One region of the Paraburkholderia sp. GAS41 genome, then DNA from elsewhere that is predicted to be linked to it. Evidence: riboswitches for the same ligand, from Rfam matches in the RefSeq annotation. Region 1 holds a riboswitch; each other region holds the start of a gene.
What was found. A riboswitch is a leader RNA that binds a small molecule or an ion and turns the genes downstream of it on or off. The one in region 1 is predicted to bind cobalamin.
Positions count from the first base shown of each region.

Region 2: another riboswitch for cobalamin. It lies ahead of P3T43_RS19120 (CbtB domain-containing protein); the one in region 1 lies ahead of cobW (cobalamin biosynthesis protein CobW).
Region 3: another riboswitch for cobalamin. It lies ahead of P3T43_RS29320 (TonB-dependent receptor domain-containing protein); the one in region 1 lies ahead of cobW (cobalamin biosynthesis protein CobW).

Region 1 covers NZ_JBNDMK010000008.1:211,598-221,688, reverse strand. The annotation lists gene cobN (cobaltochelatase subunit CobN) at 1-3,408, opposite strand, end outside; gene cobW (cobalamin biosynthesis protein CobW) at 3,415-4,494, opposite strand; cobalamin riboswitch at 4,629-4,896, opposite strand; gene P3T43_RS14265 (cobalamin biosynthesis protein) at 5,028-5,477, shown strand; gene cobO (cob(I)yrinic acid a,c-diamide adenosyltransferase) at 5,474-6,076, shown strand; gene P3T43_RS14255 (cobyrinate a,c-diamide synthase) at 6,080-7,378, shown strand; gene bluB (5,6-dimethylbenzimidazole synthase) at 7,362-8,018, shown strand; gene P3T43_RS14245 (DUF4136 domain-containing protein) at 8,058-8,666, opposite strand; gene P3T43_RS14240 (CHASE2 domain-containing protein) at 8,701-10,091, opposite strand, start outside.
Region 2 covers NZ_JBNDMK010000013.1:104,761-114,851, forward strand. The annotation lists gene P3T43_RS19085 (DUF1028 domain-containing protein) at 1-536, opposite strand, end outside; gene P3T43_RS19090 (RidA family protein) at 547-984, opposite strand; gene P3T43_RS19095 (flavin-containing monooxygenase) at 1,062-2,402, opposite strand; gene yghU (glutathione-dependent disulfide-bond oxidoreductase) at 2,643-3,515, shown strand; gene P3T43_RS19105 (class I SAM-dependent methyltransferase) at 3,577-4,464, opposite strand; gene P3T43_RS19110 (GNAT family N-acetyltransferase) at 4,841-6,112, opposite strand; gene P3T43_RS19115 (histidine phosphatase family protein) at 6,322-6,885, opposite strand; adenosylcobalamin (AdoCbl) riboswitch at 7,061-7,188, shown strand; gene P3T43_RS19120 (CbtB domain-containing protein) at 7,219-7,428, shown strand; gene P3T43_RS19125 (CbtA family protein) at 7,442-8,188, shown strand; gene P3T43_RS19130 (cystathionine gamma-synthase family protein) at 8,332-9,615, opposite strand; gene metE (5-methyltetrahydropteroyltriglutamate--homocysteine S-methyltransferase) at 9,820-10,091, opposite strand, start outside.
Region 3 covers NZ_JBNDMK010000027.1:98,303-108,393, forward strand. The annotation lists gene P3T43_RS29315 (SDR family NAD(P)-dependent oxidoreductase) at 1-723, shown strand, start outside; gene P3T43_RS29320 (TonB-dependent receptor domain-containing protein) at 800-2,734, opposite strand; adenosylcobalamin (AdoCbl) riboswitch at 3,092-3,181, opposite strand; gene P3T43_RS29325 (ABC transporter ATP-binding protein) at 3,336-3,962, shown strand; gene P3T43_RS29330 (sugar efflux transporter) at 4,046-5,332, opposite strand; gene P3T43_RS29335 (beta-galactosidase) at 5,508-7,472, opposite strand; gene P3T43_RS29340 (carbohydrate ABC transporter permease) at 7,538-8,389, opposite strand; gene P3T43_RS29345 (carbohydrate ABC transporter permease) at 8,399-9,313, opposite strand; gene P3T43_RS29350 (ABC transporter substrate-binding protein) at 9,399-10,091, opposite strand, start outside.

The DNA of each region.
Region 1 (10,091 bases):
ATGGTCCGCGTGATACACGTGCGGCTGGGTGCCCGCCAGATGCCGCACGGCCGCCACCATGCCGCCCTGAAACTGGTAGTAGTCGTTCGAATCGAGCAGATCGTGCTCGCGGTTGTCCTGATTCTGCAGTACCACGTCCATGGCGGCAAGCCGCGTGCCGAACGCCTGGCGGGCTTCCTCGCCCGCGCTTTTCTGGGTGTAGACGTAACCGCCCCAAGCCTGGTAGGCGTTCGCCAGATCGGCATCGGTTTGCCACTGCCGGGTGTCGATGATCTCTTGCAGACCGGCGCCGTAAGCGCCCGGCCGCGCGCTGAAAACGCGCCAGCCGGCGCGTCTGCGCGCTTCCGCTGCGTCCATGCCGCGCGCCATCAGCGTATCGCGTTCGCGCATCACGCGCGCGCGGACCGGGTTGACGTCCTCGGGTTCGTCGAGTTCGGCGACCGCCTGCACGGCTGCGTCGAACAGGTGCATCACATTGGCGAAGGCGTCGCGGAAGAAGCCCGATACGCGCAACGTGACGTCGATGCGCGGCCGGTCGAACACTTCGATTGGCATGATCTCGAAGTCCGTGACCCGATGGCTGCCGGGCGCCCAGCGGGGCCGCACGCCGAGCAGTGCCATGGCCTGGGCAATATCGTCGCCACCGGTGCGCATGGTCGCGGTGCCCCACACGGACAGACCGATCGCCCGTGGATAATCTCCATGCTCCTGCACATGCCGTTCAAGCAGATGCTGCGCCGATTTCAGGCCCAGCGCCCAGGCCGCCTGAGTGGGAATGGCGCGCGTATCGACCGAGTAGAAGTTGCGGCCGGTGGGCAGGACATCGGGCCGGCCACGCGAGGGTGAACCGCTCGGCCCCGCCGGCACAAAACGGCCTTCCAGCCCGCGTTTGAGTTGGCGCATCTCTTCCGGACCGCAGGCGTCGAGGCGCGGCAAGATGTCGTTGCGCAGGCGTTCGAGGACAAGTTCGGTTTGCGGCAATGCGCCTGCGGGCGGCAATCTCACGCCTGCAGTACGCTCACCGCCGCATATCGCCGCCAGCATTTCGCCGCCAAGCCATTCAAGCCGCTCGCGGGTGTCGCCGTTGTGTCGCCACGCTACGTCGCCTAGCTGCTGCAAGACTGCCGGGCGCGGACCGTCCCACACCGCCGCCCAATCCGCGGAAAGTGGATCGAACAGATGATCCATCTGAAGATCGCGTGCCAGCGCATCCATCAGACCCGCGTTGCCGCCCCGTCCATCGCCAACTGGAAAGCGGCCCAGCGCCAGCAAGGTATCGCGCCGCTGCACACCCTCGGGCGAACGGCCGAAGGTATGCAGGCCATCGCGAATCTGCGCTTCTTTCAGCTCGCACAGCCAGGCATCCACGCGGGTGAGCAGCGCGTCTTCGGCATCCTGTCCGGCCGGCTCCTTCAGGCTCAGTTCGTCATGCAGACGATGTTCGACGATGGTCGAAAGGATCGTACGTCTGAGCAGTTTCGAACGGCGCGGGTCGACCATCAATGCTTCGTAGTACTCGTCGACCTGACGCTCGAGATCCTGCAGTGGACCATAGCTTTCGGCCCGCGTGAGCGGCGGCATCAGGTGATCGATAATCACCGCCTGGGCGCGGCGCTTCGCCTGACTGCCCTCGCCGGGATCGTTGACGATAAACGGATACAGATGCGGCAGCGGCCCTAGAATCAGATCGGGCCAGCAGGCATGGCTCAGCGCCACACTTTTGCCCGGCAGCCATTCGAGGTTGCCATGCTTGCCGACGTGCACCACCGCGTCGATTCCCAAGGCGTGACGCAGCCAGAAGTAGAACGCCAGATAGGCATGCGGCGGCACGAGATCGGCGTCGTGATAGCTCGCGTAATCGCCCTGCTCGCGCGAGCGCGACGGCTGAATGCCGACGAACACCTGGCCGCAGCGCCAGCCGGAAATCATGAAGCGGCCGCGCCTTACTGTCGGGTCCTGCTCCGGCGGCCCCCAACGCGCGTTCAACGCCTCTCTGGCTACGGCCGGCAGGCGTGCGAAATGGGCGAGGTAGTCGTGGAGCGCGAGGCTCTGCAAGGCGGGACGCAGATCGCGCACGACGGGATCATTGGTGACGCCTTCGGTCAGCTTGCGCAGCAAGGCGTCGCCGTCCGGCGGCAGTTCGCCGACCCGATAACCCTGCTCGGCCAGCATTGCGAGGATGCCCACCACTGAGGCCGGCGTATCGAGCCCCACGCCATTGCCGATGCGCCCTTCGCTCATTGGATAGTTCGCGAGGATCAGCGCGAGCGTCTTGTCAGCGTTATCGAGCGTGCGCAGGCGGCACCAGCGGCGGCTCAGCTCCGCGAGAAACTCGATCCGCTCATGATCGGGCTGATACCGCACCACGTCCACTTCGGTGTGGGGACAGCGGTACGCGAGCCCCTTGAAGCTGATCGCCCGCGTGATGATGCGGCCATCCACCTCGGGCAGCGCAATATGCATCACGATATCGCGCGAATTCAGTCCATGGTGGTCCTTGACCCAATCCTCACGATTGCCGCCGCTCAGGATCACCTGCATCACGGGCGCGTCGCCAGCAAGGGCGAGCGGCTCGGGGTCGTCAATCGCCGTGGCTGCGAACGCCGTTGTGTTCAGCACCAGTGCGACATCATGTTGCGCGCACAACTGCTGCAAGACCTCGCGGCTCATGGCGTCCTTGAGCGAGGTCAGCGCAATCGGCAACGGGTTCAGGCCTTGTGCATCGAGCGCCTCGATCAGCGCATCGAATACCGCCGTATTGGCGGCCTGCAGATGCGCCTTATAGAACAGGATTGCGACGACCGGCGCGGCGGGTCGCCAGCGTGCCTGCCAGTCGGCGATCGTCGGGAGGTCGCGCGCAGGATGATAGAGCGTGGCCGCCGGCAACACGCGCGGCGGCGCCGGCTCGTGCCCCCAACCCAGCGAACGCCACGCGAGACAACGCAGAAACGCCTCGGCATTCTGCGCGCCGCCTTCGCGCAGATAGCGCCATAGCTGATGACAGAACGCCGCATCCGCGGTGCTGCGCGCGAGCAGGTTGGGATCTTCCTGCAGATCGCCGGAGAACATCGCCAGCACCTGCTGCTTGCGCGCGGCGAGCGCCACGACCTGTTCGATACCGTACGGCCAATACGCTTCGCCGCCCAGGTGATCCACCACCACGACCCGCGCATGCTGCAACACGTCTTCGACATAGAAATCGACCGATGCAGGTTGCCGCAGATAAGTGACGTTCGCGAGCCGCACGCTCGGAAAACCCTCGCCTAAACGCGGCACGGCGCTGGCGAGCAGCGACAGCGTGGTATCGGCAGAGCTGAGCACCACGATCTCGGCGGGCCGCTGATCGATGCGGATGACGCCCTGCGTGTCGTCGACGAAGCCACCCGGCGTAGTGCGCAGCAGATGCATGATCCGTTACGCCTGTTGCGCGATGCTCGTCAGGGCGGCGTCGAACGCGCGCTGCAGCACCGGCCGGTCGAGATCCGCGCCGATCAGCACGAAGCGGCTCCGCTGCGTTTCGCCGGTTTGCCAGCGGCGGTCGAAATAGCTGTCGAAGCGGCGCCCCACGCCCTGAATCACCAGCCGCATCGGCGCGCCGGGCAGTGCGGCAAAGCCTTTCACGCGATAGATCGTGTGGCTTTCGACAAGACTTTGCAACGCGGCAATCACAGCCTCGCGCGACGGCGCCTGCGCCTCCACCACGACTGAATCGAACTCGTCGTGTTGATGATCGGCGTCTTCTGCCGAGCCATGATGATCGTGCCGCAGATGGATCGTCGCCTCGGACGCCGCTTCGAGTCCGAGCAGCGTGTGCAGGTCCAGTTCGCCACGATGCGCGCGCACCACCTTGACCTGCGACGGAATCTCTTCGCGGATCAACGCTTCGACTGCGCCTTGCTGCGCTTCGTCGAGCAGATCCGTCTTGTTGAGGATCACCAGATCTGCTGCGGACAACTGATCTTCGAACAGTTCATGCAGCGGCGACTCGTGATCGAGATTCGGATCGGCCTTGCGTTGCGCGTCCACGGCGATCGGGTTGTCGGCGAACTGGCCGCTGGCTGCCGCCGGACCGTCGACCACCGTCACCACCGCATCCACCGTGAAGCTGTTCTTGATGGCCGGCCAGTTGAACGCCTGCACCAGCGGCTTGGGCAACGCGAGGCCCGAGGTTTCGATCAGCACGTGATCGATCTGCTCGCGGCGTTCCACCAGCTTTTCCATTACGGGAAAAAACGCTTCCTGCACGGTGCAGCAGAGGCAGCCGTTGGCCAGCTCATACAGTTGACCTTCGGTCTCGTTGCCCTGTTCGTCGCAACCGATGCCGCAACCCTTGAGGATCTCGCCGTCGATACCCAGTTCGCCGAACTCGTTGACGATCACCGCAATGCGCTTGCCGCCTGCGTGTTGAAGAATATGGCGCAGCAAGGTGGTTTTGCCGCTGCCGAGGAAGCCTGTCACCACGGTGACGGGGATTTTGCGCATGGGGTTTTGCATGGTGATTCCGTCGAAAGAACTGGCCGGTTCATGGGCACGGGAATTGAACAGACGAAACACGGGGACGGATAACGGCGCCGCCACAGCAGCGCGCACAGGTAATGAATCATGGACGACACGCCGCATCCCCGCGGCGTCGCCCTGCTTCTCTGGCCGGTATCCGGGCTGGCGAAAGCGCCGCTTCCCCTTCCCGGGCGAGTGATTTCTCGCCCAGTGGTTGCATGCCTGCGCGATCTTGCGCGCAGACACTGAAGCCGGCTCTGCACCGCTTGCGCGATGCCTTCGCTTACCGTTGCGGGGGCAGCACAGGTTGGTCCGGTCTCGTGAAAGTGGACGCCCTGTTTCCCGTTTAACTGCATGCGCAGGAACGCGCATACGAGCACCAAAGTGCGTGGGAGTGTAGGCTCGCAAGCCCCGTGCGTCAAGGAAACCAGGCCTACGACCCAGGGCATGCCTTGTGCTATCGTATGCGCGCGTTGGGTGCCGCCGCGTGCTCGCGCAGGCGCAGTTGAACGGGAAACAGGATGCGGAATATGTGGCAGCGGATGAATTCGGCCACCGGAAAAACACTCAGTGTCGGTGTCGGTTGTACGCAGCACAGCTCTGCGGACCAGATCTTCGCCGCCGTCACGAAGACCCTGGGTACGGCGCCGTTCGAAGCCATTCGCTGCATTGCGACCATCGAATCCAAAGCCCGGCAGCCCGGCCTGCTCGAATTTTGCGCGCGTCATGCGCTAGCTTTGCAGACCTTCAGCCGCGCCGAAATCGCCACCGTAACCGCTCCGCCCACGCCATCCGCTGCGGCCCGCAAGCATCTCGGCATCGAGGGCGTCTGCGAACCCTGCGCCCTGCTCGCCGCGCCCGGCGGCCGGCTCATCGCCAACAAGACGGTGCTCGACGGCGTCACCGTGGCGATTGCATCGAATGCATCCGGTCCGCTGTCGCCGACCACAGAATTTAACCATCAACAGGACCTTCCATGAAAACCGATCCCGAATCGCATCTGCGCATGACCCAGCGGCGTCGCGAAGGGCATGAGAAAAAGCAGGCCGAAGCGACCATCGAAAAAGGCCTGCTGATCGTCAACACCGGCACCGGCAAGGGCAAAACCACGGCCGCGTTCGGCATGGCGGTGCGCGTACTGGGGCATGGCATGCGCCTTGGCGTCGTGCAGTTCATCAAGGGCGCACTGCACACGTCGGAGCGCGATTTTCTGGGCAAAATCGCCCAATGCGATTTCGTTACCATGGGCGACGGGTACACGTGGAATACGCAAAACCGCGACGCCGACATCGCGACTGCCCGCAAAGGCTGGGACGAAGCACGGCGGATGATCGAAAGCGGCGAGTACCAGATGGTGATTCTCGACGAACTGAATACCGTGCTGAAGTACGAATACCTGCCACTCGACGAAGTGCTCGCAGTGGTGAACGCGCGTCCCGAGATGCTGCATGTGGTGATTACGGGGCGTCATGCGCCCGACGCGCTGATCGAAGCGGCCGATCTGGTCACGGAAATGCGCATCGTCAAGCACCCGTATCGTGAGCAGCATGTCAAGGCGCAGCGCGGCGTGGAATTCTGAACCATGCCGTCCTGTCCCGCCCTGTTCATCAGCGCACCGGCTTCCGGTCAGGGCAAAACCACGATTACCGCCGGCCTTGCGCGCTATCACCGGCGGCAAGGGCGGCGCGTGCGCGTCTTCAAGACCGGCCCGGATTTTCTGGACCCGATGATCCTCGCACGCGCAAGCGGCGCACCGGTGCTCTCGCTCGACCTGTGGATGGTCGGCGCAGCCGCGTGCCGCGAACTGCTTGCACAGGCGGCAGCCGAGGCGGATCTGATCCTGATTGAAGGCGTGATGGGCCTCTACGACGGCACGCCGAGCAGCGCCGACCTCGCCACCGCGTTCGGCGTACCGGTCGTCACAGTGATATCCGCCAAGGCGATGGCGCAAACCTTCGGAGCCGTCGCCTTCGGCCTCGCGCGATTCCGGCCGGAGGTGCCGTTTCACGGCGTGTTCGCCAACCGTGTCGGCTCGGCGCGCCACGCGCAGATGCTGCAGGAGGCGTTGCCGGCCGGGCTGCGCTGGACCGGCCATATTGCCAGCGCGGACGCCATCGAACTGCCCGAGCGCCATCTCGGCCTGCACCAGGCGGGCGATATCGACGATCTCGATGCGCGGCTCGATCGTGCCGCGGAGGCGCTCGCGCAAACGCCGCTGGCAGCATTGCCGCCGCCGGTGGAATTTGCCGCGCAGGCCCGTCATGAACCACCGCGCCTGCTGGACGGCAAACACATCGCGATTGCCCGTGATGCAGCGTTCTCGTTCATCTATCCGGCCAACGTCACGTTACTCGAAACGTTGGGTGCAAAGGTCAGCGACTTCTCACCGCTTGCGGACGAGCCTGTGCCGGACGCGGTGGACGCCGTCTATCTGCCAGGCGGTTATCCCGAACTGCATGCGCAGACACTCGCGCGCAACACGGTGACTGCAGATGCAATCCGGGCGCACGTGGCCGCTGGAAAACCCATCGTCGCCGAATGTGGCGGTATGCTGTATCTGCTCGAGCAACTCACCGACACGCACGGCGTCACCACACCGATGCTCGGTCTGCTGCCGGGCCACGCGACGATGCAGACCCGCCTCGCGGCGCTCGGCATGCAACAGCTCGACGGCATCCACGGGGGCATGACCGGTCATACGTACCACTACTCAAAGTTGACGACGCCGCTCACGCCGGTGCTGACGGCCAGCCGTCCGCAAGCCGACGCGCCCGGCGAGGCCGTATTTCGTGCCGGCCCGATCGTCGCCACCTATATGCACGCCTACTGGCCTTCCAACCCGGCCTTCGCGGCCGCCCTGTTCCATGGCGAAGTGTTTTAACGATTCCGACCGCGAGGCCGTCTACCGCGCCATCTACGAGCGGCGCGACATGCGGCATTTCGTGCGCGACCCTGTCGACCCCGTCGTGCTGCAACGTCTGCTCGATGCTGCGCACCATGCGCCGAGCGTCGGCTTCATGCAACCGTGGCGCATTGCGCGCATCACCGATCCGGCGCTGCGTGCGGCCTTGCACGAGACGGTGGACCGCGAACGGCTCGCGACCGCCGACGCGCTCGGCAAACGGCGCGACGAGTTCATGAAACTCAAGGTCGAAGGCATGCTGGAGTGCGGCGAACTCCTCGTGATGGCTCTGATGGACGGCCGCGAGAAGCACATCTTCGGGCGCCGCACGTTGCCGGAGATGGATCTCGCCTCGGTGGCCTGTGCGATCCAGAACATGTGGCTGGCCGCGCGCGCCGAAGGTCTCGGCATGGGCTGGGTGTCCCTGTTCGACGTGGATGCTGTGCGCAATCTGCTGCATATGCCGGAAGGCGCGCGTCCGGTGGCGATCCTGTGCCTGGGTCATGTCGACCAGTTCTATGCGGAGCCAATGCTCGAAACCGAGCGCTGGGCGAGCCGCGTGCCACTTGGCGATTGTGTGTTCGAAAACCGCTGGCCTGAGAACGACACGCCGGAATGATCCGCTGCGCGGGGCCGTGGATGCACGCCGCGCGAACAATCAGGGCTGAACCGGCTTCATCGACACCACTTTCGGGCTGCCGTCCGCCGCATCGGCGCGCAGTTTCACGCGCCAGTCAGCGTGATCCGCGAAGGGAAACTGCGCCAGCGCGCTCTTCACCAGATATGGAATCGCGTGCAGCGGATCCGCGTCGTGATCCTCGCTCACGGCACTCACCGTGTAGACCTCGCTGCCGCTAGTCTGCTCGAAGAAACGCAACGTCAACGAATGCTGATACGCGTGGCGGCCAAACAGCGAGAAGGCGCCTTCACCACCGCCGCTGCAGCCTTGCTGCGCGCAATCCGCCGATTTAACCTTGATCGCTGCAAGCCGCGTGTCGTAAGCAATCGACAACAGATAATGCGCACGCTCCCGGGCCACATCGGCAAAATCGTATTTAACGAGTTCGGCGCGGATCAATGTTTCGTATTCCATATGATCCGGCAGACCGTCCTGCAACGGTGAACGGACCAGCGCATAGCTGTGTTCCCCTTGCATCCGGGTATCGGCTGGCGCCGCCCGGACGTCGGTGCTGACGCCCGCACACCCGGTCAAGCTTAAGGTCAGGCTCGCTGCCGTCAGCGCAGCGCATATCAGCATGGCTTTCATCGTGTTCTCACTTCCAGAAAATGCAGGATGCCCATCACGCGGGCCCAGGCTGTGTGTCGTCGAGCGCCGGCAGCCATACGGTGAAGGCCGTCCCCTGGCCCGATGCGCTGACCACCTGCACATCACCTCCGTGCCGCGTCACAACCGTTTTGACGAAGGCCATGCCAAGGCCCGCGCCGCCGGTATCGGGCTGCTCGGTCTCGTGAAAGCGCCGGAACCGCTGAAACAGCCGGCTCTGCTGTTCCAGCGGAATCCCATAGCCCTGGTCGCGAATCGTACATTGCACGCGCGCCGGCAGGCCGCTCGCCGGTCCAATCGTGCAGCTGATCCGCGACGCGGGCGGGCTGTACTTGACCGCGTTGTTCATGATGTTGACGAGTGCCCGCGTCATCAGCGAACGGTCCGCGCAGATCCAGTAGCCGTCGTCGGTTTCGGCCTCGGTCGCCAGCCCGATCTGCTTGGCGTGCGCCTGCGGCCAGACTTCGTCGCTGGCGTCGATCATCAGTTCGCTCAGGCTGACGGGTTCGAGCACATAGGCTTGCGACTCGGCGCGCGCCAGTTGCACGAAATCGTCGGCGAGGGTGAGCGCGCGTCGCGCGTACCGGGCGATGCGTTCGAGCAACTCATGCACGTGGTCCGACTCGATCCGAGCCCGCTCGATCTCCACCAGCGCCAGAATCGACGCCTGCGGCGAACGCATATCATGCGACAGCAGCCGCAACGCGTCCTCGCGCAGCCGCTCGGCCGCGTGCAACGCCGACACGTCGACAAGACCCGCAATCCAGCCCGTCACTTCGCCTTCTTCGTTGGTACACATGGCATAGCGCAGCAGATGATCGCGCTCGGCCAGGTCGCGCACTTCGATGCCTTGCGCCATCAGTCCCGCGAATTCGCGCCGCGCCGGATCGAGAATCGCCGGCCAGTGCGTGCGCGCCCGCGTGTCGTGGTCCGCGTCGCCCTCGCTGCCGGCATCGATCGTCTTCACGAACGCCAGGTCGCCGAGGACCTCGCGCATCAGCCGGCCTTGCGGCATGACCGAACCCAGCCGCTCGAAGTGTGCAATGGCCGCGTGGTTGGCAATCAGTACGATGCCGCGCACGTCGCTCACCAGAATCGGCTCGGGCACGCTGTCGAGACTGTCCCAGACGAAGCGTTTCATGTCCTGCACCCGCTGCGCGGCCTGCGCCATCAGCGCCATCTGCTGCTCCAGCACGTCGCCGCCGAATTCGCCGTGGCGCTGCGGCGTTTCGGGCAGCAGATGCGGTTCATCCGCGAGCCGCTGCAGTTCCTGACGCAGATACGCCATGGTCATTTCGAGGCGCCGCCAGTTCCACACCGGATACACCACGATCAGTCCCATCACGGCGGGCGCGGGTGACATCCACAGCCGCGCGCCGTACAACAACGCGGCACTGCCACCCGTGA
Region 2 (10,091 bases), on a different contig from region 1:
AGGTCGACGATCGGCCAGACGAGATCGTCCACCACCTTGAGCGCCGCCGAATGCACAGGCCCCGCCTCGCCACCGGCCGCGATCGCCGCATACATGGCCGCGAGCAAACGGTCGGCCAGCAAGCCGGGGGCATTCTCGAACGCGCGAACCATGGCCTCGATGACGTGCACATCCGCCAACATGTTTCCCGCGGCGACACACTGCTCGCCAGCCACCGCGTTATGCACGCCGAGGGCCTCTTTACCGGTGAAAAACGCGGTATGGCCCTGGGCATCGATCACCGTGACCTGGCGATACTGGCTCCAGCCGTTTGCGTTGAGCGCGCGATCGAGCGCCGCCGCGGGTTCGATCTGCTGGTCTTCGAGAAGATCGAGTATCTGCGGACCGAGCGCGGGCAGTGTGACGTTTTGCGTTGACACTGCCCCCACCCCCGCGCGCAGCCAGGGACATCGGGCACCCACTGCAATACTGGAAGAGCTAATAGCGACGCCAAGCTGGCCCGTCTCCGGGCAACGTCCGACGATAGAGAATGTCATGCACGACTCCTTAATCCAGTTTCGGCTTCCAGCCATCCGGGATCACCGCGATCACATCAATTTCCATCAGCCACTGCGGCTGGCCAAGGGCGCTTACAACGAGGCCGGTGGAAATGGGGAACACGCCCCTCAACCACTTGCCGACCTCCTGATACACCGCGTCACGATAGCGCGGGTCGATCAGGTACGTCGTGGTCTTGACGATGTGGGACAGGTCGCTGCCCGCTTCCTCGAGCAACTGTTTGACGTTCTTCATGGCCTGCTCGGCCTGGGCCTTCGGATCGCCGAGCCCGATCAGCTGGCCGTCGAAATCCGTGCCCACCTGACCACGCACATACACGGTATTGCCGGCACGCACGGCCTGGCACAGGTCGTTGTTCAACGTCTGATTCGGATAGGTATCCTTGGTATTGAACATGCGGATACGGGTGTGAGTAGGTTGGCTCATCGATGCACCTGAATATACAGTAGAAAAATTGACGCAAACGGGCGAGGACGAGGCGGAACGCGGCCCGCCTTCCTCTATCAGTTCAGAAGGTCCGCTAACTGTTGCGAATCCGCCGGGCTTGCGTCGGGACGAGCCTTCTGGCGCGCTTCTGCCTGACGTTGCGACGCATCGCCATACGCGAGGTATTTGTGCTGCGTGGCGATATGGTCGGCAATATGTTTGGCATCGTGCCAGACACCCCAGATAAAACTGGAGCCGCGACGCGACAGCCACGGCAGGCCCAGAAAATAGATACCCGGCTCGCTCGACACTCCGCGTTGATGGGAAGGCTTGCCCTTGGCATCCAGCGCATTGACGTTTAGCCAGCTGTAGTCGACGGCGTAGCCGGTTGCCCAGACGATCGAGCTGACACCTGCCGCGACCAGATCGAGTTCCAGCAGTGGATGGGTCACGCATTGCGGATCCGGCAAGGTATGGCGGGCCGCCGGTTCTTCGGGAAGGTCGAGACCATTGCGGGCAATGTAGGCATCCGCGGCATTCAATAGCGACAGATAGTTCTCGTCGCCTTGTGCCAGGTTGGCGGCAAGATCGACTTCGAAAGCGACGCGGCCGTCGTTGAACGACTTCGTCAGACCTGTCAGCGTAATGCCTTGTTTGGCCAGCACCCGGAAGTCGATCGTGTGGCCGCCACGCGCACCGCTCACGGCAATGGTGACATGTTCCCGGCCCGGCGTTGCGACCTCCTTGTCCCACTCGCCAAGCACGCCCAGCCACCAGCAGAAGTCACGGTTGCGGTACGAACGCGGCGGCCGGTCATGCGGCCCAACCGACAGATAAACCTGTTTGCCCGCCCGCTGCAACTCGTCGGCAATCTGCACCCCTGACGAACCCGCTCCCACCACCAGTACGGCACCCTCCGGCAATTGCTGGGGATTGCGATAGTCGGCAGAGTGGATCTGTACGATGTTTCCTTCTTTGGGCGCGATCGGCGGAATGACCGGACGCTGGAACGGCCCGGTTGCCACCACCACGCGGTTGGCTTCGATCACGCCTTGCGAGGTCTGCACGACGAATCCCGGCCGGCCAACGTTGCGCACCACGCTCGTCACTTCCACGCCCGTTCGAATGGGGGCTTTGAACTTGCGCGCATAGGCTTCGAAATAGTCCGCTACGCGGTCTTTCCCGGCAAACGCATCCGGATCGACGTCGTCGAATTCCAGGCCCGGAAAGCGGTCATGCCAGGCCGGACCGTTGGCAACCAGCGAATCCCACCGCCCGGTGCGCCAGCGTTCAGCAATACGGTCGCGTTCGAGGACGAGGTGCGGCACCCCGAGTGTGCTGAGATGTTCGCTCATGGCGACGCCGGCCTGGCCGGCACCTACAACGAGCGTATCAATTGACGTTTTTTCAGCTGTCATCGCTGGCTCCTCCTGAAATGCGACTCTGGTGTGAGTCACATTCTGAGCAGAGCCGAGGAATCGCGAAATGATGTTTTTTGTGGTCGCTAGTGAGCAAAAAACTGCCCACGCCGCTGTGACGGCCCACGGCACTGCGAGGTACCAACGGGTTTGCAGCCCGTCAGCAGGTTCTCCGTCAATTTGCTAATCTCGCTGCGGAACGCCTATTCCCACGATGCAAGGACGCAAGGAGCGTGAAGCATGAGTACGACCGACTACGAGCCGCCGAAGGTCTGGACCTGGAACAAGGACAACGGTGGCCGGTTCGCGAGCATCAACCGCCCGATCGCGGGGCCGACGCACGACAAGGCATTGCCGATCGGCATCCATCCCCTGCAGCTCTATTCGCTCGCGACACCTAACGGTGTCAAGGTCACGGTGATGCTCGAAGAACTGCTGGCGCAAGGGCACAGCGGCGCGGAATACGACGCCTGGCTGATTAAAATCGGCGACGGCGAACAGTTCGGCAGCGGCTTCGTGGACGTCAACCCCAACTCCAAGATCCCCGCGCTGCTGGATCGTAGCGGCGCCAAGCCGATTCGGGTATTCGAATCCGGCTCGATTTTGCTGTATCTCGCCGAAAAATTCGGCGCTTTTCTGCCGACGGAGGCCGCCGCTCGCGCCGAGTGCCTCTCATGGCTGTTCTGGCAGATGGGCAGCGCGCCGTATCTGGGCGGCGGTTTCGGCCATTTCTATGCGTACGCCCCTAGCAAAATCGAATATGCGATCGACCGGTTTGCGATGGAGGTCAAGCGTCAGCTCGACGTTCTCGACAAGCAGCTGGCCGATAACGAATACATCGCCGGCAGCGAGTACACGATTGCCGACATGGCGATTTGGCCCTGGTACGGCGGCCTCGTAAAAGGCTGGCTCTACGAAGGCGGCGAATTCCTCTCCGTGCAGGACTATGCGCACGTCCAGCGTTGGGCCGCTACGATCGGTGCACGTCCGGCCGTGCAGCGCGGACGAAAGGTCAACCGCACGTTTGGCGAGCTTTCAGATCAATTACATGAGCGCCATGCCGCCACGGATTTCGAAACGCACACGCAGGACAAATTGAGCCCCGCGAGCTGACGATTTCTTCAGCCGCAGTGCATGGCGTGACCTGCAGCCGGACACGTTTGCGCGCAAGCCCTCACGCCACCGGATGCGCAGGCTTGCGCGCGATGAAGTGCAACCACGTCGCGTCGCTGGTTCGCGCGTCCTCACCGATACGCTTGCCATCACCGCATCCGTAAACCGCCTCGACCACAAACCCAAGTGACTCCAACTGACGCCGTTGTTCGGCCAATGTGGTGTAGATAATCAGAATGCCGAAGAAATGGGCCGCCGCTGTTTTGATCGAATACCCTTCGTAATTACGATGAAAACGCGCATGCCGCGTGTAGTTGTAGCAGGCTAGCGGAAGTTTGCGGATCGCGCGCAGGGTCCGCCAACCGTATCGCAACGGGTTGGGCGTAAAGCGCGGCAGCAGCTTCAGGACGCTGTCCTGGAACCCGGCGCCGTCGCGATTGTGGCTTGAAAACCAGACCAGACCGCCGGGCCGGGTCACCCGGAACATTTCTCTCAGGATCAAAACACGATCTTCGTAATTGACACAATCGATGCCGTTGCAACTGAAAGCCGTCAGCGCAAAGGCGTCGGTTTGCAAGGCCATCATATCCCGCGCATCCATATGGTGCAGATTCAGATTCGGGTAGCGCGTACGGGCGTGGTCAAGCAATTTGGCTGTGTAGTCGATGCCGGTGTAATTGGACGAGAGTTGCATCATCAAAGGAATGGTGCGCCCGGCGCCGATGCCGATGTCGAGCAGCGGCTGGTCGCGACACTCGTCGGCGATCTGTTCGAACGCGGCTTTCTCCCCGGGGTCGATCCACGACTCGCTGCGCAGAAACTCGCGCGATGCATCACGCGAGTTCCAGGCACGCTGATTGATCTGGTCAAGCGCAAGCTGACTGTCCATTGCGGTGTTCCCCTTCGATTCATCAAGCTCAAAACCGTAATCGCCAAAACGCGGACGCAAGTTTCCCGCGCCGCTTGATGGCGGCGAGGCGCGGGGAAGGTCATAACGCGTTGAATCTGGCGGACCAAAGCGTGCGGCGAAGTCCGTTGTTGTGGTCCCGACTGACGCTGATTGCTCAAAAAGGGACAAGCAAATACGACAGAGCCAGTGTGTTTCGACCCTGCAAACACCTTGTCGGTTTAATTCGATTGCCTTTCTCGTCGCCTACATCATCGTCAATTCACCCGCAGAGCGTCAACCCTGGTGTGTACGCTCGCGCACACACCAGCCACTGACCGGATGTGCGGTTTCAAACAGATGAGGCATCGAGCCGCGACGGTCTATCGTTCGCTGCGAGGATGTGAGGACGGGGAGGAGGGAGCGATGAGCGCGGGCTTCAGGGCGTGCTCGGTCCCTTTAATCGGTTTTGCAGCCGGTTCGCAATAAGCGCATGGAGCTTGCGTTTCACGCGTGCGGCCAGAGCGAACAGTAACGGCAGTTCGACGAGCCGGCCACGCGCGCCGAGCACGATCAAACGTTTCTCGTGCCAGGTCTGCTGGTTCGCCCAGCGCGCTTTGTAGTCGCCGTGCAGAGGCCGAAAATCGAAATCGCGGCCATGCGCGTGCGACCATCGGACCATGAAGTCAACCAGCAAGGCACCGACGGAATAGGTGCTGAACGCCTCTTCATACGTGGTAATGAAGTACTCGACCGATTTCGCGCCGACCAGGTTCACGGATGCCGCGACCGGAACGCCGTCCATCTTCACGAAGGCAACCAGCGGCGTCGTCTTCAGGTCAAGCCGCGACGCCATCCCAATGAAGAAGTCGCGTACCCGATCGTCCATCAGATAAGGCGTGTCGACGCCGCGATCGACTGCCCATTTTCGTTTGTTCGCGAAGAGCCATGTCAGCACCGACTCGGCGTCGGCGACTGTCGTGCTCCAGCCAATTTCCAGCGCGCCCTTCGCTTCGAGCCGTTTGCGGTTATAGCGCAGACTCGAACGGAGGGCCTTGGGCAGCGTCGCCAGGAAGTCGTCGTAGCTGGGAAATTCATTGAGGCGAATCGAATAGCCGTCGAGGCCGCGCCACCGTGCCGGTAGCCGGGCCAACACCCAGGACTGAGGTATGCACTCGAGCGAAGCTTCCAGCGGGCCGTCCACTTGAACCATGCCGATCTCGAGAACATCCGCATTGACCTGCATCACGCTTGCCAGCGCGACCGCATAGCGTTCACGGATTGCGTCTGCGTTTCCGTCGAGGAGCGGCCCACCGTATTCTTCATCGCTGCCGCAGGTCAGCGCCTTCGCGACTCGCAGCACGCCCTTGCGAACGATCGAAACGGGCCACAAGGACAGCAACACGTTGTCACGCCATACGAGCGCGACATTCACCACACCGCCCATGGCAATGACACGGCTGGCCGCCAGTTCGCAGTATTCGAATGTCAAACACGGCGAGCCATTGTCGGCCACCGCAGCAAGCGCATTCCACGGCTGACGCAAGGCCGCAAACGCAGCGAGTGTTTCGATCACGACGACTTCTCGTCGATACGCCACGGCCTCGTCCAATTCGGACAGATTGGCCGCTGTATCAGGGCACCTGTTGCTACCGACCTCGTCCATTTCCGCCATGTGAGCGCCTTCTTCCGACGAAACACTCTCATCCACGCCGCTACGCCTTCTCCGTCACCCATCGCTCAACGCGATTGGCTGCCGGGAACTGTTCTTTGCTGAACCGGGATTACGTATTGCTGGAGGCGACGCGCTGCGTGGGCACGACGACATTACGTGGTACCTCGTTCGCGCAGTCAACCAGTATATTTTTTTCCAGCGCTCACGTTTGTGTCACGTATAGCGAACGGAATCGACACGCGCCATCATGACTGCGCCGGCCACCATGTCCATCCGCGAGTCGAACGCCGCAATTCGACAACGGAGAGTGGCGCGATCTCAATGCGAGAAAATGACAGCGCGGGCGCGCGCAGTGCATGGATCAGAGCGGCACGGATGACTGAGGCATGTGTAACAGCGACCACACTCGCCGTCGGGTCCAACGCATCGAGCCATCTGCCAACCCGCGCGAGAAGCTGGACGAAGGATTCGCCGCCATGCGGAGCCGCATTGGGATCGCGAGTCCATGCTGCCAGTTCATGTGGTGTTTCGTCCGCGATATCCGCAAGCCGCCGGCCGCGCCATTGCCCATAGTCCAGGTCCGCGAGTTCAGACGCGACCCGTGGCTCGATGCCGAACGCCCGCGCAGTATCACGCGCGCAGGCCGCAGGACTACTGAACGACATCGCGTCTTCGGCTACGGCCAGATGCTCCCGCCAGGCCATGACCTCCGCCACACCCCGTGCGTCCAGTGACTCGCCAGCGGGGAACCTGCCCTGACGCATCGCGGAAGTCGCTGCGTGGCTGACCAGTAAAACACGCGTATTCATCGAGTCCTTTCAGTTGAAAGCCATGCTGCTGCACACCAATTTTTCCTTTCGTTTGAAAGCCATACAGATTGGGGAAATGACAGCTTGCGTTTCCCCGACCGGCAAAGTCCAGTCTGAAAGCCATATCGATCGGGCAAACACCAGCTTGCATTTCCCCGACCGGCAAAGTTTAGCGCGTAGAATGTGCTCTGGCGCGGAGCACGGAAGCCGGTGTAAGCCCGGCGCGGTCGCGCCACTGTAAGCGGTCCATGTACGAACCGAAAGCCAGACCCGAGCTCCGCGCCACTTCTACAATCCACTATTGGGGCGCGTAACCCCTGGAGAAAGTCAATCATGACTGACGCTGTCTTTAATCCGGCCGCCGAGCCTACTCCCATTCCGCTGCGTGAACTGATGCCATGGATTATCTTTGGTGGCCTGATCATGCTGCTCGCCATTTATTTCGTCGGTGCCGAAGAGGGTGCGACATCGCTCGTACCCGGCATGTACGTCCACGAATTCGTCCACGACGGCCGCCACCTGCTTGGCTTCCCCTGCCACTAACGCGGAGTCCAACATGGTCGGCAAATTGCTGGTACGCGGCATGCTTGCGGGCGTGGCCGCGGGACTCCTCACGTTTAGTTTCGCCAAGCTGGTCGGCGAACCCCAGGTCGATCAGGCCATTTCCTTCGAGGCCAAGGCCGATGCGGCAAAGGGCGAGCCGCCTGAGCCCGAAATCGTCAGCCGGCATACGCAAGCCGGGCTGGGTCTATTGACCGGTGTGGTGTCGTTTAGCGCCGCCGTCGGCGGACTGTTTGCACTGACGTTCGCCTACACGTTCGGCCGCGTCAGTAAACTGCCCGCACGTCCGCTGTCCGCGTGGCTCGCGCTCGCGGCCTTCATCACCCTCGTGATCGTACCGAACATCAAATACCCGGCCAATCCACCGTCAGTGGGCGACCCTGAGACGATCGGCATGCGCACCGGGCTGTTCTTCCTCATGATCGCCATTTCAATTGCCACGATGGTGTTTTCGCTCAAGGTACGCAAGCACGCCATTGCCCACCTGGGCCAATGGAATGCGTCGATCGTAGCGGGCCTCGTCTTTGTCGTGATCATCGGTGCCGTGCAGCTGGCGCTGCCCGTGATCAACGAGGTGCCGGCCGCGTTCCCCGCAGTCCTGCTGTGGAAATTCAGGGTTGCGGCGATCGGCATGCAGGTGATCTTGTGGACGACGATCGGTTTGCTGTTCGGCGCGCTCGCCGAGCGTGCCCAACGCGCGGCATCGACAGACCGGATGATCGGCAAGTCGGCTTACCTCTGAGGTGTCAGGCGTTGCAACCGCTGACTCGGTTGCGCCCTTCCCTCGTACGGATGCCGAACCATCTGTAGCATCCTCGTGAAACGCCCGCCACGCAGCGGGCGTTTCATCTTGCTTCGCTCACGTCTGGCGTTTCACGTCTCGCCTCAGCAGTGTTCCAGCGCGTACGACAGGTCGGCGATCAGATCGTCCGGATGCTCCAGTCCCACGGACACCCGAATCAACCCCTCCGACACACCCGCCTTCGCACGCGCTTCAGCGGGCACGCCGGAATGCGTCGTCGAGGCGGGGTGACAGATCAGCGACTCCGTGCCGCCAAGACTCACGGCGGACTTGAACAACGACAGACCATTGATGAGTTTGAACGCCTGCTCGCGGCCGCCGTCGAGAACGAATGCGAACGTCGAGCCCGGCCCCGTGCATTGACGCCGATAGACCGCCTGATAGGTAGGGTCCTCGATCAGCTCCGGGTGCAAGACCTTCACAGGATGATAAGGATTGCTCGCGAGCCATCGCGCGACGGCGCTGCCGCTGCGCGCGGCCTGCTCCATCCGCAGCACGAGCGTCTCCATGGAACGCGTAATCATCCATGAGGAATGCGGATCGAGTTGCGAGCCGAGCATGCTGCGGATCGAGCGGACTTTCGTCACCAGGTTGCGGTTGCCGGTGACGCCGCCTGCCACCAGATCGCTGTGGCCGCCAATGTACTTCGTCAGTGAATACACGCACATGTCGATGCCCTGCTTCACCGGCTTCTGATACAGCGGACCCAGCAGCGTGTTGTCGCACACCGAAAGCGGGCGATAGCCGTGACGCGTTTCGAATCCATCGATCTCACGCCGCAAGCCTTCCATATCGAACAGGGCATCCGTCGGGTTGGCCGGGGTCTCGATGTAGCACATCCGCACCGGGCCCTTTTGCGCTGCCGCTTCGAGCGCATCGTGAATCGCCTCCACCGACAGCCCATCCTCGATCACCTGCGAGCGAATGCCCCACTCGGGCAAGAACTTGGCAATCAGCGTTTCGGTGCCACCGTAGAGCGGTACAGACTGAACCACACAATCGCCGGGCCGCAGGAATGCCAGCAAAATCGCGGCAATCGCGGACATCCCGCTCGAAGTCACCACCGCGGACTCGGAGCCGTCGAGCAGCGCAAGACGGTCTTCGACAATTTCCAGATTCGGGTGATTGAAGCGGCTATACACGAGGCCCGCGCTTTCGCCCTCCGGTGAAGGCTTGCGGCCCGACACCATATCGAAGAACTCGGCGCCGTCTTCGGCCGTGCGAAACGCGAATGTCGAGGTCAAAAAAACCGGCGGCTTAACGGACCCTTCCGAGAGAAAGGGATCGTAACCATACGACATCATCTGAGTTTCAGGGTGCAGATCCCGATCGGCGATCTTGCGCTTGTGATAGTTGCGATAGGCCATGCTTTGCTCCATGCCACGTCGTAGCGAAGGTAGAACGATGGTTGCAGTCCCAGCGCGCATGACGCCCAACGAGCATCGTCCCTTGGGCTTGCGCGTGACCATGCTACTCCCTCACGACGTTTCGCAGCGCGAAGCGGGCGCACGAACGACAACCGGCCACGCACAGGTGGCCGGCTTTGCTTGCCGCAGGCGCTACGGGGCGCCTTAGACAGAAGCGCGCAACGTTCTGGCAGCGGCAACCATGTTCGTCAACGCCGGAATGACTTCTTCCCATTGACGCGTCTTCAGACCACAGTCCGGATTCACCCACAGCCGTTGCAGGGGGATGCGTTCTGCGGCTTTCTTCATCAGTTCAACGATGTGTTCCTCGCTGGGGATATTCGGCGAGTGAATGTCGTACACACCCGGTCCGATTTCATTCGGGTAGTTGAAGTGATCGAACGCGTCTAGCAGTTCCATGTCCGAGCGCGAGGTTT
Region 3 (10,091 bases), on a different contig from region 1:
TTCGCGGCGGCACAACTTTTGATCGCGGAAGGTGCGCGAGTCGTGGTTACGGGGCGCGATCGCGCGAAGCTGGACAGCGCAGTGGCTGAACTGGGTGAAAAGGCTCTTGGCATCGCGGTGGATCTCGACGATCCGCTCGCCATCGATTCGATGTTCAAGCAGATTCAGGAGGCCTACGGCTCGCTCGACGTAGTCTTCGCCAACGCGGGCATTTCCGGTCCCACGCCGCTCGGCGGCACGACCGCCGCCGCGTTCGAGGCGATTCTGCGCACCAACCTCACCGCGGTTTTTCTCACTGTTCAAGGCGCGCTGCCGCTGATGAGCGCCGGTGGTTCGATCGTCCTGAACGGCTCGGTCATGCGTGAACTCGGTTCTCCGGGCTCAGCCGCGTATTCCGCCACCAAGGCCGGCGTAACCGGCATGGCGAAGGTGTTTGCATCCGAACTCGTCACGCGCGGTATTCGTGTAAACACGGTGATCCCGGGTGGCACACGCACGCCGATCTGGACACGGGGCGCACGCGTCGGCGCAACCCTCGATGCCACCGAAGAAGCGCTTGGGGCGGCGATCCCGCTCGCGCGTTTCGCCACGCCTGAAGAAGTGGCCAAAGCCTTCTTGTTCCTCGCCTCAGATGACGCGTCGGGAACCACCGCGGCGGAAATCGTGGTCGACGGCGGCACGACGGGCGCACCGTGGGGCGCACCGCTGTTCCGCAAGGGCTAAAGATAGCGCGCGAGAAATTCGCGCGTAGGGTTGACGGGCTGGCCGCAAGCGATCGATCGCTTGCGGCCAGGCTTGCTTAGAACGTGTAGGAAATCTTACCGAATGCCGTCCGTCCCAACGAGTTGTACCCGTATGCCGTCACGTATTGCCGGTTGAACAGATTCGACAGGTTTGCAGATAGCGTGAGATGTGAATTGATCTTGTACGCCGCACGCAGCCCGACCGTTGTGTACGACGGCAGGTAGATGGAGTTCGCCTGGTCGTCGAACGTCGAGCCGCCATAGAGCAACGACACCCCCGTGCTAAGCGCGTGCAAATGGAACTCGTCCCACACGTGGTCGACGCTCAGGCTGACCGTTTGACGCGGGCGGCGATTCAGCCACGTCTGGTCCGTGACGTCCTGCGGATTCAGAATGCCGACCGCGAGACTGACGGGCGTCGAGTTGCCGAGCGTGCCCTTGTACGAGAGGTCGATGCCCTGAATGTGCGCCCGGCCTACGTTCACTGGTAGAAATGTCACCGAGTCGTACGTGATGAGATCGTGGACACGCGTGTCATAGATAGCGGCCGTGAAGGTACCGAACGACGTGGTGGCGTCCAGTGCTGCCTCGACCGTATCGCTGCGCTCGGGCAGCAGGTTCGGATTCGCGTAGCCCGGATAGTACAGATCGTCGAAAGTCGGCAGACGGAATGCGTTGCCGTACGAGAGCCGCGCCGTATAAATCGGCGTGATTGCACAAGCTACCGCGACATTGCCCGTATTGACCGACTGCCCCTCGACAATCTCGTGACGCCCCGCGAGGAACACGGTCAAATCACCTAACGTCGCCGATTGATGCAGTGAAACGGCGGAATCGTTGCGGGTCGGAACGCCTGTGGGAATGTCGACGGGCAGGAAGGCTTGTTCGCGTGAGAAGTCGTACGCGAGCTTCGTTTCGCCGGACAGCGGCAGGTTGAAAAGACTCAAACCGTGCTCCTGATGGGTCAGCGAAGTCGACGTGCTCAAACGCGTCGAATCGATTTCGTCGGTCGGGATGCCCGGAGTGTTCGTATACAGGAACTGACGATCGTTCGCGTAGCCGACTGACTGGTCGAACTGGGTGAACGGCGTGATGTCCAGGTGGAATGCCACGCCCGTCGTCAGCTGATGATCGAGTTGCCGGTCGTCGCCGCCCGCATCGTCATACGAGAGATCAGACTTGTGGTACAGCGCAAACGTGGAGATCGACCAGTTATCGTGTGCATAGCCGAGGCGTGCGTCCACGTTCTGCGCGTGGTACGGATTACGGCCATCCTCGTGGCCATAGGCCCATGGCGCGGTCGCGTCGATGCCCGCGGTGTTGTAGTCGTGCAGGCCCAGCGAGTACGTCAGACCGGACAATGCCGCGAGCGGACCGGTGGACGGGATCGCGCCCGACGTGCGCACCTGCGTGTCGAAGGTCTTGTTCGAGCCGCCGCCAGCGGAAATCGTGGTCTGGTTCGGCTGATTCGACGCGTGGTTCGTGAACAGTTGCACCACGCCGCCCATGGCGTCGGCACCGAATGACGCGGCCGCAGGGCCCGAAATGACTTCGACACGATCGAACGCGGAGGTCGGCAGATCCGCCCACTCGACCTGGCCGGTGGTCGCGGAACCGACGCGGATACCATCGATGAACACCGCGACCTGATTCGCCGATGAACCTCGGATACTGACGCCGGCCAACGAACCCGGCCCGCCGTTTTGCGTAATCGTGACGCCCGGCAGCGTGGCGAGGGCCTGCGTGATACTGGGGTCGATGGGAGACAGCCGGGCCAGATCCGCACGCGTGAGAACCTGCGTCGAGGCGTAGCGCTGATCGAACGATTGCGGCAGGTGCTGGGTGTCGCCGGTGACGAGAATATTCGGCAGCGTGGTGGCTGCCGCAGCCTGTTGATCCGGCTGCGGTAACGACACGTCGTCCGCGGCATGCGCAAGCTGGCACGCCGAAACGGTCAGAGCCGAAGTGATGATCAAACGACGGAACTTCATAAGGGACAACCTGATTATTAGAAGAATGGATGACATGCTGCGCACGCGAACGCAATGGTTCGAAGTCCGATGCATGTCATTACAAAATGCTTTCTTTTGCGAAACCGGGGCAGCGCTAACCGCAGCGGAGTGTGGGCGGCACCATCATCTCGCGGGCCGCCTGATTAGCGCACCTTAGCGACCTGCGTGCTCGCGCGCCGATGCAAGCGCCAATAGAAACGCGCAACGCAGACTCGCAACGGGACACGAAGCGGAGCCATCGGCGGAATAGGGGTCTAGCTGGAAGTCCGGCTCACAGACAAGGTCGGTCATGCAGATATCTCCAGGGGATTACGCGCCCCAAAGTCGGAAGAGGGATACGACGCCGAGGTCTGACTTCCGGTTCAGGCTGCAACCGGTCACAGTGGCGCGACCGCGCTGGATTTTCACCAGCTTCCACGAGTCGTACGGGCGGTATTTTACGGGTGATCCGATGCCGGTTGAATTTTTTCTGGCCTGGCGTGGGAGGGATTAGACACGGCAGAACGCCCATGCAGCGCGATCAGCACGTCTTCACCGTCGAAGGAATGTAAACTTGTCAGTCTGAGAAAACGGATGAACCATGCTTAGATTCGACAACCTGTGCAAACGCTACGGCGAACGCACTGTCTTTTACGGATTGCATTACAGCGCCAGCACGGGCTGCGTTGCGCTGAACGACGAAAGCGGTAGCGGCAAGTCCACCTTGCTCGCCGTTCTCGCCGGAGAGATCGAACCAGACGCGGGCGAGGTCTGGATTGGCGGCCATTCGCTGCGTACCATTCCGCACGCGGCGAAATCCGCCCTCACCTACATACCCGAAGACTGCCTGACGTTTCCGCTCGAAACCGGGCGTGAGTTTCTCGAACGCGTGGCTGCGCAAAGAAATGCGACGCTCGAGCCATACACGCTCGAACTGGCAAAGCGCTTTGGCCTGACGTCGCATCTTGAGAAACGCTTCGAGCAGATGTCGTTCGGCACGCGCAAGAAAATGTTCCTCACGGCGACTTCGGTTGGCGCGCCCACTGTCGTCATTGCCGATGAACCTGCCGGCGGGCTCGATGCCGCCGCGCGCGCAGTGCTGGTCGATCTGTTTAAAGAGTTGGGCAAGCAGCGGGTGGTTTTCTTTACGAGCTACGATGCCGCATTCACGCAGGCGTGCGAAGCAAAATCGATCAGTTTTGCAGATCTTGCTACCGCGAGCCCATGAGGCTCTTGTGAGGCTGATGTCGCGGCTTGCACGTACGAGCCAGCGTCATCTTCCCCGTTCAGATCGAGCCCAATGCCGGACGCCTAGCGGCTCGGCCAGCGCTCCTGAACGTAGCGCGCCCAGCGCCGCCACGGTGGATCTGCGAACAGGATCAGTGCCACCAGCGCGAGACAGCCGCAAAACAGGAAGGTGCCCCGATAGCCGACACCCGCGACCAGCAACCCCGATAGCACGCCCGACAGAATCGAGCCGACCCGCGACGAGTTGAAGAACAATGCCGTGGCCGCCCCGGGCGTGCGCGGCATCAGATCCTGCACGTAAGTCATGCCAAGACACGACGTCACCGCCACCACGAAGGCGTTGAGCGCCTGCATCGGAATCAGCAACGACACGGAACCCACCGCGGCCACGCAGATGAAATACAGCATATGCACGCCGGCGCACGCTGCAAGCCAGCGCAGTTTGTTGAGCGTCGCACCGCGGGCGCCGAGCGCCAGCATCATCGGAATTTCGAGGAAGGCGCCCAATCCGAGCATGATGGATACGTCGATGCTCGAGCCGTGCAGACCGCGCACGACATAGAGCGGCAACACGATCATGGTCGCGTTGGCGGCGAGGCCGATCAGCGTCAACGCCAGCACCGAGCGCCAGATCACGCGCGACGACGCGACCGGGTGAACGAAATCCGGCTTGACCGGCGTCTCGGGTTCGACCGTGGTGACTTCCAGCGATGATGCCGGATCACCGGGCACGTGGTCCGGCACCTCGGGCAAGTCCTCGACCGGCGCCTCGTGCATGCGCCAGATGATGACGCCCGATGCGACGAAGCACGCCGCCGCGAACAGAAACAGCCCATAGAAGCCGATCCCGGCCAGCACCAGCGCACCCACGGAGGGCCCGAATACCCACGCCACCGACAGCACCGTGCGCAGCGTTGCGGTGGCAAAGGTCCGTTCGGACTCGCTCGTCACGGGCAACGCCGCGCGGCCGAACGAAAACACCAGCGACAGGGCCGAACCGCCCGCGCCGAGAAACGCGATCCCAATGATGAGAAGCGCGCGGTAATCGCGCACGAAACACAGCAACAGAAATCCGAGCGCCGCTGCGCCCAGCGCCGCCAGCAGCAGCGTACGGTGATGACCGTGGCGATCGGACCATTTGCCGGCCCAGCCGCTCGCCGCCACCCCACTCGCCGCAATCAGCGTCATGAACAGCCCGAGCTTGAGCGGTGTCATGCCGGCTCGCTCCACACCGAACAGCGACAGGTACGGCGCGGTGAACGACATGGCGACCCCGAGCATCAGCGTCGCGCCCGCCAGCGACATGAAGGACGGGATGCGCGTGAGACTGACGAGCCGGGAGTAGTTCATCGATGAGGTCATGCTGACTGCATACACTCGGACGGGGAATCCGCTCAGTGGATGTAGCTAGCTGTCGGCAATGGCACGCGTGCCGACCTCCCCGGAAGGTGGCCGGCACGACGCACGGGTGAACCGGCAGTATGCCAAAGCTTGCTGGATCGCGTTAGCGCGCCCGCTGCCGGCGTCAGCGCATTTCGATCCACGCAGCGATGTCGCAGGGTCCGACTTCGGCGCCCCCCAGCACAAAATGCGCCCCTACCGGCGCCTGCACACGCCACGTCGTCTCGCCATAGTTGAAGGCGAAGCGCACCTTGCCGCGGCGGCGCAAACGGGCGCCCTCCGGCAGCGTCAGCACTTCAACTCCGGCATCGCGCACGCAGCGTTCCAGCACCGCACGCTGCAACGCCGGGTCGAAACACGAGGTCGTCATGCGCACGCGTCCGGCTTGCACGACGGCCGGCACACCATCGTCGAACGCCGCCATGACTTCGACACCGCGCCCCGCTTCGATATGATCGCGCCAGCTTCGACCGTGTCCGCTCACCCCGTCGAACGACACCGCCGGGCGTAGCGACGGGCGCAACGATTCGCTTTGCGACACCCGCACGTCCAGAACGGCCTGCAGCGGGCCAGGCGGCAGCGTGGCGGGGATCGTGAAGTCCGCGGTCTTCGAACCCGTCCTCGGCCCGAATAGCCAGTGGGCGTGACCGGCCTGGATCTGTGCGACCAGCGTGTCCGGCACGACCGGCAACGACGGTGCGACCACCAGCCGGTAGCCGCTCAGATCGGCAGTCGCCGGCAACATGTCCACATCCACGCCCATTTCGCGCAGGCACGAGTACCACTCGAACACGAGACGCTGATAATCGAAATCGGCGCCATGGCGCTGGATCTGCACGATCCAGTCTGCCGGATAGTCGAACAGCAGCGCCACTGGCGCGCGCGACCTAGCCTTCGCCGCCGCATCCTGGTCGAAGTTCTCCAGCTCACCCGCCACCCGCGCGATCTCGTAGCCGCCGGCGGTCAGCTTGTCATCCGGCGCGTTGATGCCCGAATGCATCTGCTCCTGCGCGAACGGCGCCTGACGCCAGCGGAAATACGACACCAGCTCGGCGCCGTGCGCAAACGCTTCCCACGTCCAGAGACGCGCCATGCCTGCCTTCGGCACCGGGTTGTAAGGCGCCCAGTTGACCGGCCCCACCTGCTGCTCCATCACCCACATGCGTCCCTTGCCGACACCCCGGTACAGATCGTGGTTGAAGGCCGGAATGTCCGGATGTCCGGTGCGTGCCCAACGGTGCTTGTCCGCGTCGTCGAACCACAGGACTTCCGTGCGCGGCAGCGGATAGCTGTCCCAGGCGGCCACGTCCAGTCCGCTTTCGGCGAATTCGTAGTGATCGAAGCTCGTGAAAAAGCCCATGAAGTTATGCAACAGGTCGCGCCCCGGTGCATGCTCGCGAATCAGTTCGCCCTGCAAACCATGGAAGCTCGCCACTTCGCTCGACGTGAAACGCCGGAAGTCGAGCCAGTGGCTCGGATTCGCATCGGTGGGCGTGCGGTTCGGCAACCCGATTTCCTCGAAGCTGCGGTACTCCATGCTCCAGAACACATTGCCCCAGGCCGTGTTCAGCCGCTCCACTTCGCCGTAGCGTGCTGCCAGCCATGAGCCGAAACGCTTGCGCGCCGCCTCCGTGAAGCTTGGCGACGTGTCGTGGCAACCCAGTTCGTTGTCGGTCTGCCAGGCAATCACCGCGGGATGCGTGCCATAGCGTTGCACCATCTGCGTCACGATCCGCGCGCAATGCTCGCGATAGATCTCGCTCGAAATGTCGTAGTGACGTCGCGAGCCGAGATTGAACGTGAGGCCGTCCTTGTCGACCGGCAGGATCTCGGGATGCTGGTTGACCAGCCACGTGGGCGGTGTCGCAGTCGGCGTACCGAGGATAACCTTCAGACCGTGTCTGGCCAGCACGTCGATAGCGTGATCGAGCCACGCCCATTCGTAGCGTCCCGGTTCGGGCTCCATTCTGCTCCACGCAAATTCGCCGATACGCACGCGGCTGATGCCCAGTTCCGCCATCCGGCGCGCATCGCTTTCCCACTGATGCTGCGGCCATTGTTCGGGGTAGTAACAAACTCCAAGATGCATGGTGCTCCCGCTAGACGTTGTGATCGTAGTGACCGCTGCGGTCGCAGCGGTCGCGGCCCGCGCCGCTATCCCTTGGTGGCGCCGAACGTGAGTCCGGTCACAAAGTGCTTCTGCATGGCAAAGAACATGACGACTGAGGGCAGCGCAGCCAGCACCGAGCCCGCGGAAACCAGATTCCACGAGGTCGTCCATTGCCCCTTGAGCGCCGCGACGCCCACGGTAATCGGCGCCGCGTCATCGCCTTGGGTCAGACAGAGCGCCCAGAAATAGTCGTTCCACACAAAGGTGAAGACGAGAATGCCGAGTGCCGCGAGCGCAGGCCGCACTAGCGGCAGCACGATGCGCGAATAGATCGCCCACTCGCTCGCGCCCTCCACGCGCGCCGCCTCGATCAGTTCGTACGGCAAGGCGCGGATGAAGTTGCGCAGGAATAGCGTGCAAAAACCGGTCTGGAAAGCGGTGTGAAACAGCACCAGTCCTAACACCGTGTTGTACAGGCCGAGCGCCAACGTGAGTTGCCGAACCGGAATCATCAGAATCTGAACCGGCACGAAGTTGCCCGCTACGAAGATCGCCAGCAGCAGCAGGTTGCCGCGAAAGCGGTAGTTCGCCAGCGCGTGACCTGCCATCGAGGCGAGAAAGATCGACACCGCCACCGACGGCACCGTGATCAGGATGCTGTTCCAGAAGTAATGCAGCATCGGCGTTTGCGTCAGTGCCGTGCCGTAGTTTTCGATCAAGGCGAAGTGCTCGGGCCAGCCCCAGTAATTCCCTGCCGAGAGTTCGTCGCTGGAACGAATCGACGTCACGAGTACCGCAAGCAGCGGTAACAGCCACAGCAGCAACGCAAACGGCAGCGAGAGTTTGTAAAGCAGGCGGCTACCAGGTCGCCAGCGGGCGACGGGCATCGGATACATGTCGGCTCCTCAGGATTCGCTGCGCACGAGGCGCCGCAATTGCCACACGATGAAGATCAGCATGATCGCGAACAGCACGACCGCAATCGCGGCGGAATAGCCTTCGCGGTAGTACTTGATCGCCTGGTCATACATGAAATAGGCCAGCACCGTGGAACTGTCGAATGGGCCGCCGCCGCTCATCACCGAAATCAGGTCGAAGCTGCGCAGCGCGCCGATCACCGTGAGCACGACGGCCATAAACGTGGCCGGTCGCAGCTGCGGCAGAATCACATGCCATAGCAGCTTGAAACCTTGCGCGCCTTCCATGCGGGCCGCTTCGATCACCTCGCTGTTGATGCCGGTGAGTCCAGTCAGGTAGAGAATCATGCAGAACGGAATCTGCGGCCACAGCGCGGCAAATATGATGCCGTAGGTCACATAACGCGGATCGCCCAGTACCGGCACACCGTGTCCGACGATCAGCTTCAGCAGGCCGAAGGTCGGATCGTAGAACCATCCGAACACCAGCCCCACGACGACGCCCGGCAGCACGAATGGCGCAAAGAACAACGACTTCACTAGGCGGATGCCGCGCACGCTCTGGTTCAGATACAACGCGAGCGCCAGACCGCAGGGCGGCGCAAGCAGGAACAGCACGAGCCAGATCACGTTGTTCTTCAGCGCGGTGTAAAACGTGTCGGAGTGCAGCAGTTCGCGGTAGTTGTCGAGTCCCGCGAAAACGCGCGGCGTCATGCCGTCCCAGTTATAGAAACTCAGGGCGATGCTGCTGATGACCGGGTAGATCACATAGATCGCAAACACCAGGCCGCCCGGCAACAGGAACAGCAAGGCCGTGCGATTGCGGCGCCGGCTCAGCGGCGCGGGCGCCCTGCGGCGGACGCGGCTGACGGGCGCGGCTTTGTCGGAGATGGTGGTGGACATGTTCAGGTTCCTCGTCCAGATGCAGAGTGCCGGGTTGCGGCGCTACCGCGTGGCGCGGTACGCCCCAACCCGGGTATGCCTTGAGCTACTTCTTGTAGATCCGCTGACGGAACTGTTCGAGGTGGTTCAGGATGGCGTCGATCTGGTTAGGATCGCTATAGAACTGCTGCATGCCCTTCATGCCTTCGTCGGCCATTTCCTTGGTCATGTCGCGGTCGTAGAACTGCGCGACACCACCCGGCGTGCTCGAGAGGATCTGGAAGCCGATCTTCGAGATCGGGTCCTGCGGCTCCGGCGCCTGATTGTTCGACGGCAGTTGGCCCCAGCCCTTCGCCAGTTCGCCGTTGATCTGCGGTTGCGCCATGAAAGCGAGCAGACGGTGCGCGTCCTTCTTGTTGCTAGCCTTGGCGGGAATCATCAGGATGTTGACCGGACCGTCTTCGGCCATCGGCACCGCTGAATCGATCACCGGGAAGCGGAAATAGCCCATCTTGTCGCGCGTCGCGGCCGGCAAACCCGCCGAGAAGAACGTGCCCATCAACATCATGGAAGCCTGACCGTTGACGAGCAGTGGACTCACCGAGTCGACGTCATATGAAAGCGCGTTGTCGACGAAATACTTGTCGTCGATCAGCGTCTTCCACGTGGCGTAGACCTTGCGCACGCGTGCGTCGGTATAGGGGATTTCGCCCGCCATCAATTGCTCGTGAAACGCGTAGCCGTTGATGCGCAGGTCGAGATAGTCGAACCACGCTGCCAGTGTCCATGAGTCCTTGGC